4 regions of the Paenibacillus sp. 2003 genome follow, and region 2 is predicted to be linked to each of the others. Evidence: riboswitches for the same ligand, from Rfam matches in the RefSeq annotation. Region 2 holds a riboswitch; each other region holds the start of a gene.
What was found. A riboswitch is a leader RNA that binds a small molecule or an ion and turns the genes downstream of it on or off. The one in region 2 is predicted to bind cyclic di-AMP.

Region 1 (3,084 bases), on a different contig from region 2:
AACAATTTCCTGAAATCCGGACTGGATGAGCGGGCGAAGTCCCGCTGGAGCATGAGTGTAACCAAACTAATAGAAGCCATATTCGGAGGTCTGTCATGGTGAGGTGGAAACGGTGAAAGCGAAAATACGTGAAGGCTGGTTTCTCGTCCGTCAGCATATGTTCATTGCCGCACTCTTATTTCTCTATCAACTCATTTGGGGATATTTCTTCTATCGAATGGTACAATCGGCTGTCATCCCACTGCTCCTGCGCTATCCAGATGCTGATGCAGGGGAGCTGAGTACACTTTTGTTCAAAATGGAAAGTCAACTTAACCTGTCTACCCATCCGGAGGTTCATCGTTATCTATGGATTCTAGGGGGCATGCTGCTGGTTCGCATGTTGATCAGCCCCCTCATTCAGGCAGGACTGCTCTACTCACTTCAGCACTTTAATTCTACAGAAGAGCGCATCCCCTTTGTCCGCGGAATCAAAAATCTGTGGAAACCGATGCTGCTGCTCCACACCATACGTACTTTATTGATACTTCTGCCCGCCTACTGGCTCATACCGAAGCTCTACTCGATTCTCATGGACGGATTTCATTCCCTTCAATTACTTTTGCCTGGTATACCTTATGTTGCTGCCTGGATTGTATATGGTTGGATCATCCACCATGCCATACTCTACATGCAGTTCGGTGTGTCGGCACCAGAAGGAGAAGGCGGGGCTCACGGTACTCTCAAAGCACTCTGGATTGCACTGCGTCATCTCACCGCTGTAATCGGCATTGCACTCCTGCTGGGCGGAGTACACCTGCTCGTCTTTGGGGCATTCACTTCAGCCTCATGGTTATTAACGGGACTTACCGGACTTATACTACAACAGACGTATCCACTTGCCAGATGTCTATTAAGTCTGTGGAAAATATGCAGCCATTTCCGATTATGGCAGTCCAAAATATCCAAAGGTGAGAGCACATAGTTTAAAAATTGTTACCATCACATGTTAAACTCATGGCCTAATATGTACTTATAAATAGGCAAACCTCAACCTTTCCCCGTCAAAGGTCGAGGTTTTTTTTGCTAAATTTGTTGCTAAACGTTGCCAAAGCCGTACTCCTCTGTTACAATAATCGCAGTGAGTTTTTAGTAACAACTTTGTAATCTTTACATTCATATTTGTAACTACTTAAAATTAAATCGTCATTTCTTGATTTCGCAGGTGCATAACTAGCATAGCCAAATTCCTGGCACCTGGGAAGCGGGGGAACCAGTTATGGGTGAATTGATCTTGCTACAGAGGGATCATAGGGGACCTTCAACCGAATCCTTAAGCTAACCTCGCAGGCGTTGGAAGGGGAATATCTCTTGTTCAAGAAGAAATTAACCGCAGCTGTACTTAGCATCACATTCGCTTTATCGCTTGGTGCAGGTAGCGCATTCGCAGATTCAAAGATGGACACAGTAATTGATTCAGCAATGGGAACTACATACAAAAGTGGGGGAACAACGCTTAACGGCTTTGACTGCTCCGGATTTACACGGTATGTATTCGACAAGTTGGGTATTGATTTGGCACGCCAATCCAGTTCCCAATTCGACATGGGCGATTCCGTATCCCGCATGGAAATGAGAGCTGGCGATCTGGTGTTCTTTAATACAACAGGTAAAGGCGTATCCCATGTAGGAATCTTTGTAGGGGATGGAAAGTTCGCACACTCCTCTTCTTCCAAAGGCGTTACGATCAGTGCATTGAGTGAAAACTATTGGGCCAATCGTTATGTTGGCGCGAAACGGATTATGAGCACGGACGCATATGAATCACTGGCCCTTGACTAGGGACAAGCTGAGCAACATGATGCTGTAACCATTAACCATACTGGAACGAAGCAAGAAGCATAACAGAACCGCCCGGTACATTCTCCGCAGGAATGTATCCGGCGGTTTTTTTGTGCTTCAATCCTTATTTATATTACAAGTTATACTCGGGGTATATCCTGCGACATCAGCAAGTCCATTTTGCGTTCGTTTGTCCGTGCCCTTATGATGTTTTTACCCATCCCGTTATAATATAAACGGAATTACCGGAACTTTTGTTTCATTTTTTTTCTTGGGAAGGAAGACTTGCTAAATGAACATCTCTTTTGTAGAGTGGACAAAGAGTTCTGTTTCAAGGAAAGGAGCATGCAGGTGTATGAAGGAAACCCCTGTGACGTTTCACGTTGTACCCATGCGAGAAGAACATGCGGAGCTTATCTGCAGTTGGCAGTATGACCCGCCTTACAATATCTACAGCTGGCTCCCCTGGGAGCAGATGAAAGCTCTGGAAGTGGAATTCGGAGATGCACAGCTGCGGCAAGAGCAATATGCGATCGTCCTGGATCAGAACGATCGTATATGTGGGTTTGCTCAATACTTCCCACTTCAAGGGGTAACCCGGATTGGCCTTGGCATGCATCCAGAGCTGTGTGGTCAGGGTCAAGGCACAGCTTTTGTCACGGCCATTGTACAGGAAGCCATTCGCCGAAATCCGAAGAATGAGATCGATCTGGAAGTGCTCACTTGGAATGCTCGTGCCATTCAAGTCTATCTGAAGAGTGGATTTGTCACCCAGGATACATACGAGCGACAGACCCCAAGCGGCTTAAAGCCCTTTCACTGTATGGTTTATGAAGGGCCTCGTGATTAAAATCCATTGCAAAACAACCAAATTTGCGCCTTGTTATGTGATTAGTTCAAAAATTTCCCACAAAATGCTATGATGTCAGTACAGGTTCCGTTATAATGATATGGATAGTTTCAGGTTAGATGATCTTTCATTCTGGAGGGGACATAAGGGATGCACAAATGGATCATGAGCGGAGTATTTTTTGCAGCATGCGCTTTAGCTATTGTTTTAATGTTTACGCTTCCAGGGAAAGAAGAAGTGGCTGAAGAAGCCAAGCCAACCATGCCGGAAGTAACATTGGATGCCGGACAGGCTGAAGCACTGGTCAAAGCCAATTGTATCTCCTGTCACGGGGATCAGCTTCAAGGTGGCGTAGGACCTGCTCTGGCAAACATCGGTAGTCAGGATGATCTGGAGAAGATCTACACTACGAT
Region 2 (3,084 bases):
GCAATTTCTATCGTCTCTTCCATGTCCTTCATATGCTCACAATCCTTCACGTTCAATTTGCGCTAATGCTGTAGAGAACTCTTCCCGTGTAATCTGAAATACACTGAGACGTTTGTGAAACTGCTTCCCGTTACAATATCCGATGCCCAGCAGATTGCCCATCTCCATGCGACGTGCAGCAGCCTGCGGATGCACAATAAGTCCTGCCGCGATCAGGTCCTCCCAATCGATCAGGCTCGGAGCACCTTCGTATGAAGTATGTACACGCGCCAGAGCATGACGGATCGCCTCTGGTGAGGCATTCTCCACTCCAATGTCTCCTTTGCGCGTCGCATCGGCTTCCGGAATGAAGGCATGTTTGCAGCCAGGGACCTTATTCGCAATAATTTTACGAATGCGTTCGCCAGCATGATCCGGATCTGTCAGTACAATGACTCCCCGTCTCTCCTGAGCAAGCGCAATCCGCTTCAGAATGCGTTGGTTGATGGCTGATCCACCTGTTTCTATTGTATCGGCTTCAACGGCACGACGGATGGCTACCGTATCGTCACGGCCTTCCACCACAATGACTTCTTTTATCATGTTCCATTTCTTCCTTTCTAACGCAAAAAGAAGAGGAATATCCTCTTCTCTGCCAAACGGCGGGGGAGACTGAATTCAGACTCCTCCGCCGCATATTCCGCATGAATCATTCATGCAACTATTTTATAGCATTCCCATTTCAAAGTAAAACGATTTTAGTTCGCTTCCGGCTTCACCGGACCGATCACGTAGACCGTCTTGCCTTTCTTACGTCCAAAATTCAGGGCATGCTTCACACTGTCATAATACACATCAATTTTGTTGCCTTTAATGGCACCGCCTGTATCTTCCGCACGACGGAATCCCAGACCTTCGATATATACCCACCAGCCAATTGGAATGACTTTGGGATCAACCGCAATGGTGCGTCCTTCCGTTACACGAGTACCGGAAGCTGTTTTAGTTCCAATGCCAGGCTCTTCGGAAGAGTAGGCAGTCATGGATACATTTTTAAGTACTTTGGAGTATTTAAAAGAAGTCCCGGATACGGTAATTACTTTGCTGCCCGAGGCAGATGTTTTCTTCGAGTTCGTTGTTGTAGCCTTTTTGGTTGTTGAAGTTTGAGCCGATACGGTCTGAATCTCTGGTTCTTTCACGACCGGTTTTGCTTTGGTGCCGACAGCAATCACTTTATCTACACGATTATTCGCGACAGATTTGCCGACCATTTTTTTGGAGACCAATTCCCCATCCTGAAATACCTTTTCGATGTGCTGTACAAGTTTGCCTTCCTTGCCGTTCACAACGACACGGTTATCCCCTTTGTACAAGCTAGGGTCAGCCGTTTTAATTACTTTGTAAGCGATCGGATGTTCTACATCCACTGTACGCTTTGTTACGCGCACTACACGAATCTTCATATCCGCTTTGATCGAAGTTCCAAGCGCCGGATACACTTTATCATTACTTTCAACTTGAATACCTGATTTTTGAATTGCATCTTCTACCGATGAATCGGTTGTATACAGAGTCTTGGTGTCTCCGTCTGCCGTAATGTTGACTGGAACGGCCCGCTCAATAACGATTCGGTCTCCATCTGTAATCGCCCCGTTCATGGACATGGATACCTTATCGTGAGGGCTGACTGTGATCGACTGCTCCTCCAGCATTTCCTGAAGCATTCCTGTACGAGTCTCTACCACCTGAGCTTTGCCATCAATAACCAGTGAAATTTGTTTCCCGGCCTGACCGTAAACGACTAACAAGATCATGATTGTAAGCGCAATTGAGAAAATCGCGATCAATGCCATTTGACGCATGTTCTCATGCTTCCACCGCAACGCGAAAGACTTACTGGATGATCGTGACTCATGGGTCTCTTCTGGTTGGAATGTGCCCACTTCTCCGTCCTCCTTCATAGCCTCGCCGTCTAAAGTAATGCATGATGTCTTTGACGTGACTATACCAAATTTTCTACAGAACACAGATTGGACCAACATAATCCGGTTCTGCACCATGAATCAATCTTCGCAACATGATGTCATCCTCCTGAATACCTACCGTATGATGACAATATTTCTTTTATTCAAAAACAAAAAAGCCAAAGAAAGAGTGTAAGAGGAACTCTTTCGTGGCTTCCGAATGATTTTGAATATCGGAAATTCATGCACGAGGTTGCCTCTCTTTTTCCGCTTGCGAGGTTAGCTGTCGGGTTCGGGCGAAAGAGAGCCGCCCTATCTTAGGTCACCCGCTCATGGCGGACGCCCTTGAATTCACCCCGAGACCCAAAGAAGAAATCAAATACGGCTTCGCAGTTCCCTTCGCTGCTTTTGGGTCAGCGAACGTTGCGCATCGGCCAAATACACCGATGTTTAAGCCCTATTGGTTCCCCCGCTCTCCGTTAACGGAGACTCAGCGAGACTGATTCATGAAAGTAATGTTGTTTCATCGGAAAGTGTCCCTTTGTTCATCCCCCGAACATCTGTCCAATTTTCCGCACAACAATTCACTGAAAAGATGATATCCTGTTTTGATGCATGTTGTAAAGCGTTGATCAAGTACGTTTTTCTGAATATTTGGTTAAAATATTGTAATATTCTTGATTTATTTGGATCAAAGGGCAAATTACCTCCGCTTACCTGCCTTTTTCACCTCATTTGCTCGTTTTTTTAACGAATTCCAAATCGTTCCATGGCATTTTTGGTTGTTATTGCAGCAATTTCCTCCACCGAAATGCCTTTAATTTCCGCTGCTGCCTCTGCAACCAGACGTACATGCGCTGTCTCATTTCGCTTCCCACGATAAGGGTGAGGTGTCAAATATGGAGCATCTGTTTCAATGAAAAACCGGTCCATAGGAACCTTCGCCAGCACCTCTTTGGGCTGCTTTGCATTTTTGAATGTGATCGGTCCTCCGAAAGAGAGATGGAAGCCCATATCTAGACAACTTTTCGCTGTTTCCCAGCTGCCCGAGAACGAGTGCATTACACCACCAACCTCACCCGCCTTCTCTTCACGCAAAATTCTTATGATATCCTCATGTGCATCCCGATTATGGATGACA
Region 3 (3,084 bases), on a different contig from region 2:
GGAACTGGAATCATGTTGTTGTCCCCATGCTGTCAGCTTACCACCTGAAACGACTTGTGTATTCAAAATCGCCTCCACACCTTTGGCAACTGAATTTTTACTACGGTTAGCAAGTGTGCTGTCGATAAACGAGAAATCACCTTTGCGTGCTGCTACTTCATCCAGCATGATCATTACATTAATCATGGCATCATCATTGTAGGTAATGTGCTTGTGATATCCGGAGCTTTGGTAAACTTGTGGCCATCCGCCGTTTGAATACTGCATGTTGATCAAAAAGTTAATTCCTTTGATTGCAGCTGTGGAGTATCGCGGATCATTTGTCTTTTTAAATTCCTTCGCCAATCTTCTAATTTCTGAGTATGTAGCCTTGTTGTCAATCGTGGACTTCGCCCACTCTCCACTTGTCTGTTTATAATCTTTTCTCCAACCTCCATCCGGCAGCTGGTTCTTCAAAATATCAGAAATACTCGCTGTAGTACCCGATGCATCCGCAGCAGATACCGTCCCTACAGGAAGAACTGCCATTCCAACTGCTGAGAACACCATCGTACATGCCAGGACAAAAGTAATTATTTTCTTCGCTTTCAAATGTAACACTCTCCTATGTTCATTTTTATAAATCTTCCACTTCTACTTTACCTATGATATACGCCCCCAAACCTCCTTTATTTGTATTTATCGCATAATAAAATCAATTTAAATCCAATATGTGGATTGGATAATCAGATAATATGCAAAAAATCGATTTTTGTCAATATATGCAACTTAATGAATATAATCTCTCTAATTCTACATAACGGGATAGTTCTTTTAACTCATGACAAACCTATTTATTTATCCAAATTCGTCTTAAACGAATCATTAATGACGTTTTTGTCATGAATGATTCCCAAACTTGATCCCTTCTTTCATATAAAAACCTTAATTCCGCTAACATTGAGGTATTACGAAGGGTTTTAAATGGGTTTGACAATTACGCATTTATGCAATATAGTTTCAAATAGTTACAAAAACTTAATTATTCATTGCCGAGTTTCATGTTTGAAAACGGGGGAACCAATTTGGGTGAATTATTCTTATACATAGGAAATATAGGGAACCTTCTACCGAACCCTTAGCTAACTCCGTAGGCATCGAAGGGAGAACATTGATTTTGAAAAAACTGATTATCTCCATTTTTGGAGCAGCTGTATTATTTACATCCGGGGCAACAAGCACAGAGGCAAGCAGTATCAACTCCGTAGTGAACAACATGACAGGTATACCTTACAAATGGGGTGGCACGACTGTAGCCGGCTTCGACTGTTCTGGTTTTATGAGATATCTTTTCAACAAATACAGCATTGAATTGCCACGTACTTCACAGCAGCAAGCCAAAGCAGGTACGCCTGTATCGAAAAGCAACATTCGCACAGGTGATCTGGTGTTCTTCAATACGATGGGCAAAGGCATTTCACATACAGGTGTATATATCGGCGGCGGACAATTCGCTCATGCCTCCAGCAGTAAAGGTGTAAGCATCACGAAGTTATCGAATCCATACTTCAATGATCGTTACGTAACAGCACGTCGGGTAACTGGACAGTTTATGTATGATAAAATGTTAGGTAAAATGTAATTCACATACAAAAAGGCATCGGTTATTAACCGGATGCCTTTTTTGTACTTAAAATGTATGTTGTATTGCTTATTAATGCAGCGCCTTCTGCACTCGCATCGCACCCTGAGACAGGGCATGTCCTCCTCCAACAGCTCCGGCCACCGCAACGGTCTCCATAATCTCCTGATCTGTTGCTCCCTTGGCACGGGCTTCTTCTACATGGTAGAAGGTACATACCTCATTGTTGGCGAATAATCCAATCCCAAGCGCAATTAGCTGTTTTGTCTTGGCATCAATCACGCCAGGTTGGAAACATTCTCCGGTAAACTCATGATACGACTTCACCACACCTGGCAGTACATCGCTTAATGCTCCAATCTGATCCTTGTAGGCATGAACTTTATCATTCATCAATGTCATGGCTTGTAGCACACCCTCTCGGCTTATAGTTACAGATCTTCCTCACTGTACCTATCTTCTCTCCCGAGTGAGTCAATTATGCCAAGAAATCATGGTAATTCCAAACATTTAAACGCTCATGGCTCTGCCATAATTATAAGCTATTACTCACCAAGTGGACTCTGGCGAGGCTCGCTGAACAGCTGATATTTGTAACTGCGATCCAGCTTAACTACACGTCGATTCTGACGCCGGATAAGTACCTGCTCGCCATCCCAGGCAACAACAATCCCGGTTACATCGTTAGATTCCAGCTCGTCCCGTACTACTCTTACTTTCTCACCTGACAGACGCAGGGCGTCCAGTTCTGTATCACTGATCATCTTCATGGCTCCTATATTCCAAATTTATTTACAAAAAGAGACCTAAATGAAATGTCATTTAGGTCTCACGTGACTGTATCGGACTGTCATGTCATTCGAAATTATGTCCCGACTGAAAGTTACCGCTGCGCGTGCTCTTTGCTGTCGTTCTTCTCGAACCAAAAATCAAGCACTTTGGCGGACATCACACGTTCTTCAAGGTACTCCACTTGATGCGGTGTAAATTGTTCTTTCCAAGAGAAGGACAACTCTTCGCACAAGCCTACAATCGTCAGTAATTCTGACCAGGCAACATAGCGTTTGTACCAGAAAAATTGAGGATGTTCAATCATATAGGGATAAAGGTCATCGAATTCCGTATGTTTACAATCCAGGGCACGTTCAAAATGAACTTTCGATTCCGCCAGCTTATCATTAAAAAATTGTTCTGTTGCCGGTTGGTTCCCCATGGTGTTGCCTCCTCTCCCTAACATAACCCCATTATAAATGAAATCCGCGGTCATGCAAAGGCATAGTTCAAAAAATAGGCCCTATTCCTTTAAAATGTCACATTTCGTTATCGTCAAATTGTACCGTACCATCGTTCAGGGAACGAATGCGTACCAAGGCTTCCACCGGAATACCCTGTTCACGAATCGTGCGTGCCCCTGCCTGGAAACTTTTCTCGACCACAACGCCGAATCCGACAAGTTCCGCACC
Region 4 (3,084 bases), on a different contig from region 2:
GGACGACTGGAAAGGAAGTTGAGTGCAAGTGATAGACGTTAGACAATTACACAAATCTTATGGTAATAACGATGTGCTTAAGGGCATTAACGTGACGATTGGCAAAGGTGAGGTTGTTGTGGTCATCGGCCCTTCCGGTTCAGGTAAAAGTACTTTTTTACGTTGTCTGAACCTGTTGGAACAGCCTACCTCGGGTGAGATTGATTTTGAAGGCGTGTCAATCACCGATCCGAAGCACAACATTAATGCAACTCGGGAAAAAATGGGCATGGTGTTCCAGCATTTCAACCTGTTCCCACACAAAACGGTACAGCAAAACATCACGATTGCTCCGATTAAAGTGAAGAAACAATCCACTCAGGAAGCGGAGAAAATTGCCGCTGATCTGCTTAACACCGTGGGCTTGTACGATAAAAAAGATACATTCCCGAATCAGCTGTCCGGTGGACAGAAGCAGCGGATCGCCATTGCAAGAGCATTGGCCATGCAGCCGCATGTGATGCTGTTTGACGAGCCTACTTCGGCACTGGACCCCGAGATGGTCGGTGAAGTGCTGGATGTCATGAAACGTCTTGCAGAAGGCGGGATGACCATGGTCATCGTAACGCATGAGATGGGTTTTGCACGTGAAGTGGGAGACCGGATCCTGTTCATGGATGGCGGGGTTATTGTAGAAGAGGGAACACCAGATGAGGTGTTTGGAGCACCGAAAAATTCACGTACACGTGATTTTCTTGCCAAAGTACTCTAAACGAAGTAATCAAATAGCGTTACTGACTTCGAGTCGGTAACGCTATTTTTTATGCGCATTAATCACTTAAAGATTCGAAATGTAACTTTTCTGTTACCAAATATAAAGAAGTCGGTTCGCCCAAATTTTCTGAATTATCCAGTATTCTTACAGTTGATGACATGCTAAAAACCATTTGGCAAGAATTACTACAAGTTCAGGTTACAAAATTGTGATATATTGAACTCTGCCGAAACTTCCGGACAGGGAGTGCGGGGGATGTAACGATGCAGATTGTGCAGGGGGAAGATCTACAGCACACTGCTTGGGGTGAATTAGGGGTACATAACGTTTCAAATGTAATGAAGAACCTATAGGGTGGGCTCCTCATCCGAATCCGACAACTAACTTCGCAGGCATAATGAGGGAGGAAGACCATGATTAACAAGAAACGTATAGCCAAAACAGCAGTAGCATTATTGACAACAGCAATGCTCATTCAAGCCGTTCCGGCTCACGCCGATTCAGTTCATGTGGCCAAAGAAGGGGATACCTTCTACACCTTATCAAAACAATATGGAGTAGCAATGAACACGTTGGTTAAAGCAAACAACGACATTTCACCTTACAACATTTATGGTGGTTTGAAAATTACGATTCCCGGTAAGGCAAACAATGTAGCTGCCGCGGCGACGGAGAGCAAGACCCAAGCCAAAACAGTTACCACAGCGAGCTTGGACGTTAATGCAGATAACAAAGTGGTTCAGGCCTGGGGTAAAACATTCGATTACAGCAAAGCTGTGAACGTGAAAGCAACGGCATACTCTGCAGATCCGTCTGAAAATGGAGGCTGGGGTGCAGTCGATTATTTCGGAAATGACCTTGAATTGGGTACGATTGCAGTTGATCCAAGTGTAATTCCACTCGGAACCAAAGTACTGGTAACTGGTCATAGCCATCCAGGATTGCCAAAACAGGCTTTTGTAGCCACAGCGCGTGATGTGGGCGGTGCAATCAAAGGTCATCGGATTGATATCTTTATCCCGGGTAGCAAACAGTCCGTAAGCACATTTGGTTTCCAGGATATCGAGCTGTATATTCTTAAGTAGAAAGTAAATTACATCTAACAAATTCAAACAGGGTGTCTGCTTGTCGCTAATTGGCGATTGAACAGCACCCTTTTAATATTCTCATTTATTTGCTATCACGGTCATCTTAATCTTTGGCCTTTGGCAATCTCAGCATTTCGTCCAAGGTGACGAGTTCATATCCGCGCTTTCGCAATTCCTCAATGATTTCAGGCAAAGCCTCAATCGTGCCGTTCAGGTTTGATCCTACACCGCCTCCAGCATGTTGCAGAACGATGGAGCCAGGTTTTACGGCAGACAGGATGTTATCTTTCACCTGTTCCTTTGAAAGGCCTTTCCAGTCCAGGGAGTCTACGTTCCAGTTCACAATGCTATAGTGTTGTTTGGCAGCCCATCTCAGCTGTTCTTCATTAATGTCTCCATAAGGTGGCCGAATCATCTTGGGCGTATATCCCGCCAAACGTCGAATAATATCTCCGGTATGTAAAATTTGTTTGCGAAAGGCATTCATCGACAGCTTACTGAATTCAGGATGATTGTAGCTGTGATTACCAACCATATGCCCTTCCTTAACGATGCGTTTCACCAGATCCGGATGTTTCTCAGCACGACTACCCACGATGAAGAATGTAGCTCTGACATTGTATTTCTTCAATACATCTAGCACTTGTGGAGTAAACCGTGGATCAGGTACATCATCAAAAGTCAGTGCAACCTTCTTGGTTGAAGGACCATTCGTTTTGAACGTATCGGCATATTTTTGACGTAACTGTCCCAATGTCAGTTGTTCTTCTTCCGCAGAATCCGAACCTGATACTGATTCACTTGACGGGCTTGAAACATCCCGTGATGAAACTGGAGCATGATATCCCCCGAGAAAAATAACGATAACCATCAGCATAATGAGGCGTACACGCATAATAACGGCCTCCTTTTCCAAAATGACGTTCTCCTTGGTATGCCCGGGGGTCTCATAAAATATGCGTAGTGTGAGAAGTTTCATTGCGGATTTAGCTTATGACAGCCATAATTCCTCCATATAAAACATATAGAAAAGGATAGGTGGATAGGATATGAGTACATATGATTTGAAATCCATACGTTTACAGGTGATTGAAGCAGGAGAGGATAAGGTTTTTCTCGTTACCGGAGGAAAGGCGCATATTGGTGCCGTAGCCACGTTCTACGTGGATCATGAGCGCGTCAGCGGGACGACGGTACATATTCCGGGGCATAAGGAACAAGAGCTGTGTGAGCGGCTTGCCC

Region 1: it holds a riboswitch for cyclic di-AMP, as region 2 does, so the genes downstream of both, J2X75_RS29770 (C40 family peptidase) here and J2X75_RS29180 (resuscitation-promoting factor) in region 2, are expected to answer to the same signal.
Region 3: it holds a riboswitch for cyclic di-AMP, as region 2 does, so the genes downstream of both, J2X75_RS02895 (C40 family peptidase) here and J2X75_RS29180 (resuscitation-promoting factor) in region 2, are expected to answer to the same signal.
Region 4: it holds a riboswitch for cyclic di-AMP, as region 2 does, so the genes downstream of both, J2X75_RS10260 (3D domain-containing protein) here and J2X75_RS29180 (resuscitation-promoting factor) in region 2, are expected to answer to the same signal.

The regions. Positions count from the first base shown of each region.
Region 1 is NZ_JAVDTB010000016.1:17,351-20,434, reverse strand. It holds gene J2X75_RS29780 (M1 family metallopeptidase) at 1-102, shown strand, start outside; gene J2X75_RS29775 (hypothetical protein) at 113-964, shown strand; cyclic di-AMP (ydaO/yuaA leader) riboswitch at 1,210-1,347, shown strand; gene J2X75_RS29770 (C40 family peptidase) at 1,351-1,821, shown strand; gene J2X75_RS29765 (GNAT family N-acetyltransferase) at 2,177-2,671, shown strand; gene J2X75_RS29760 (c-type cytochrome) at 2,822-3,084, shown strand, end outside.
Region 2 is NZ_JAVDTB010000014.1:50,448-53,531, forward strand. It holds gene rsmA (16S rRNA (adenine(1518)-N(6)/adenine(1519)-N(6))-dimethyltransferase RsmA) at 1-32, opposite strand, end outside; gene rnmV (ribonuclease M5) at 37-582, opposite strand; gene J2X75_RS29180 (resuscitation-promoting factor) at 738-1,922, opposite strand; cyclic di-AMP (ydaO/yuaA leader) riboswitch at 2,196-2,449, opposite strand; gene J2X75_RS29185 (TatD family hydrolase) at 2,691-3,084, opposite strand, start outside.
Region 3 is NZ_JAVDTB010000001.1:597,763-600,846, reverse strand. It holds gene pelA (pectate lyase) at 1-600, opposite strand, end outside; cyclic di-AMP (ydaO/yuaA leader) riboswitch at 1,020-1,151, shown strand; gene J2X75_RS02895 (C40 family peptidase) at 1,157-1,621, shown strand; gene J2X75_RS02890 (carboxymuconolactone decarboxylase family protein) at 1,694-2,023, opposite strand; gene J2X75_RS02885 (hypothetical protein) at 2,167-2,385, opposite strand; gene J2X75_RS02880 (hypothetical protein) at 2,505-2,834, opposite strand; gene J2X75_RS02875 (xanthine phosphoribosyltransferase) at 2,932-3,084, opposite strand, start outside.
Region 4 is NZ_JAVDTB010000001.1:2,380,681-2,383,764, reverse strand. It holds gene J2X75_RS10270 (ABC transporter substrate-binding protein/permease) at 1-42, shown strand, start outside; gene J2X75_RS10265 (amino acid ABC transporter ATP-binding protein) at 29-751, shown strand; cyclic di-AMP (ydaO/yuaA leader) riboswitch at 969-1,165, shown strand; gene J2X75_RS10260 (3D domain-containing protein) at 1,168-1,839, shown strand; gene J2X75_RS10255 (polysaccharide deacetylase family protein) at 1,946-2,737, opposite strand; gene lpdD (prenylated flavin chaperone LpdD) at 2,892-3,084, shown strand, end outside.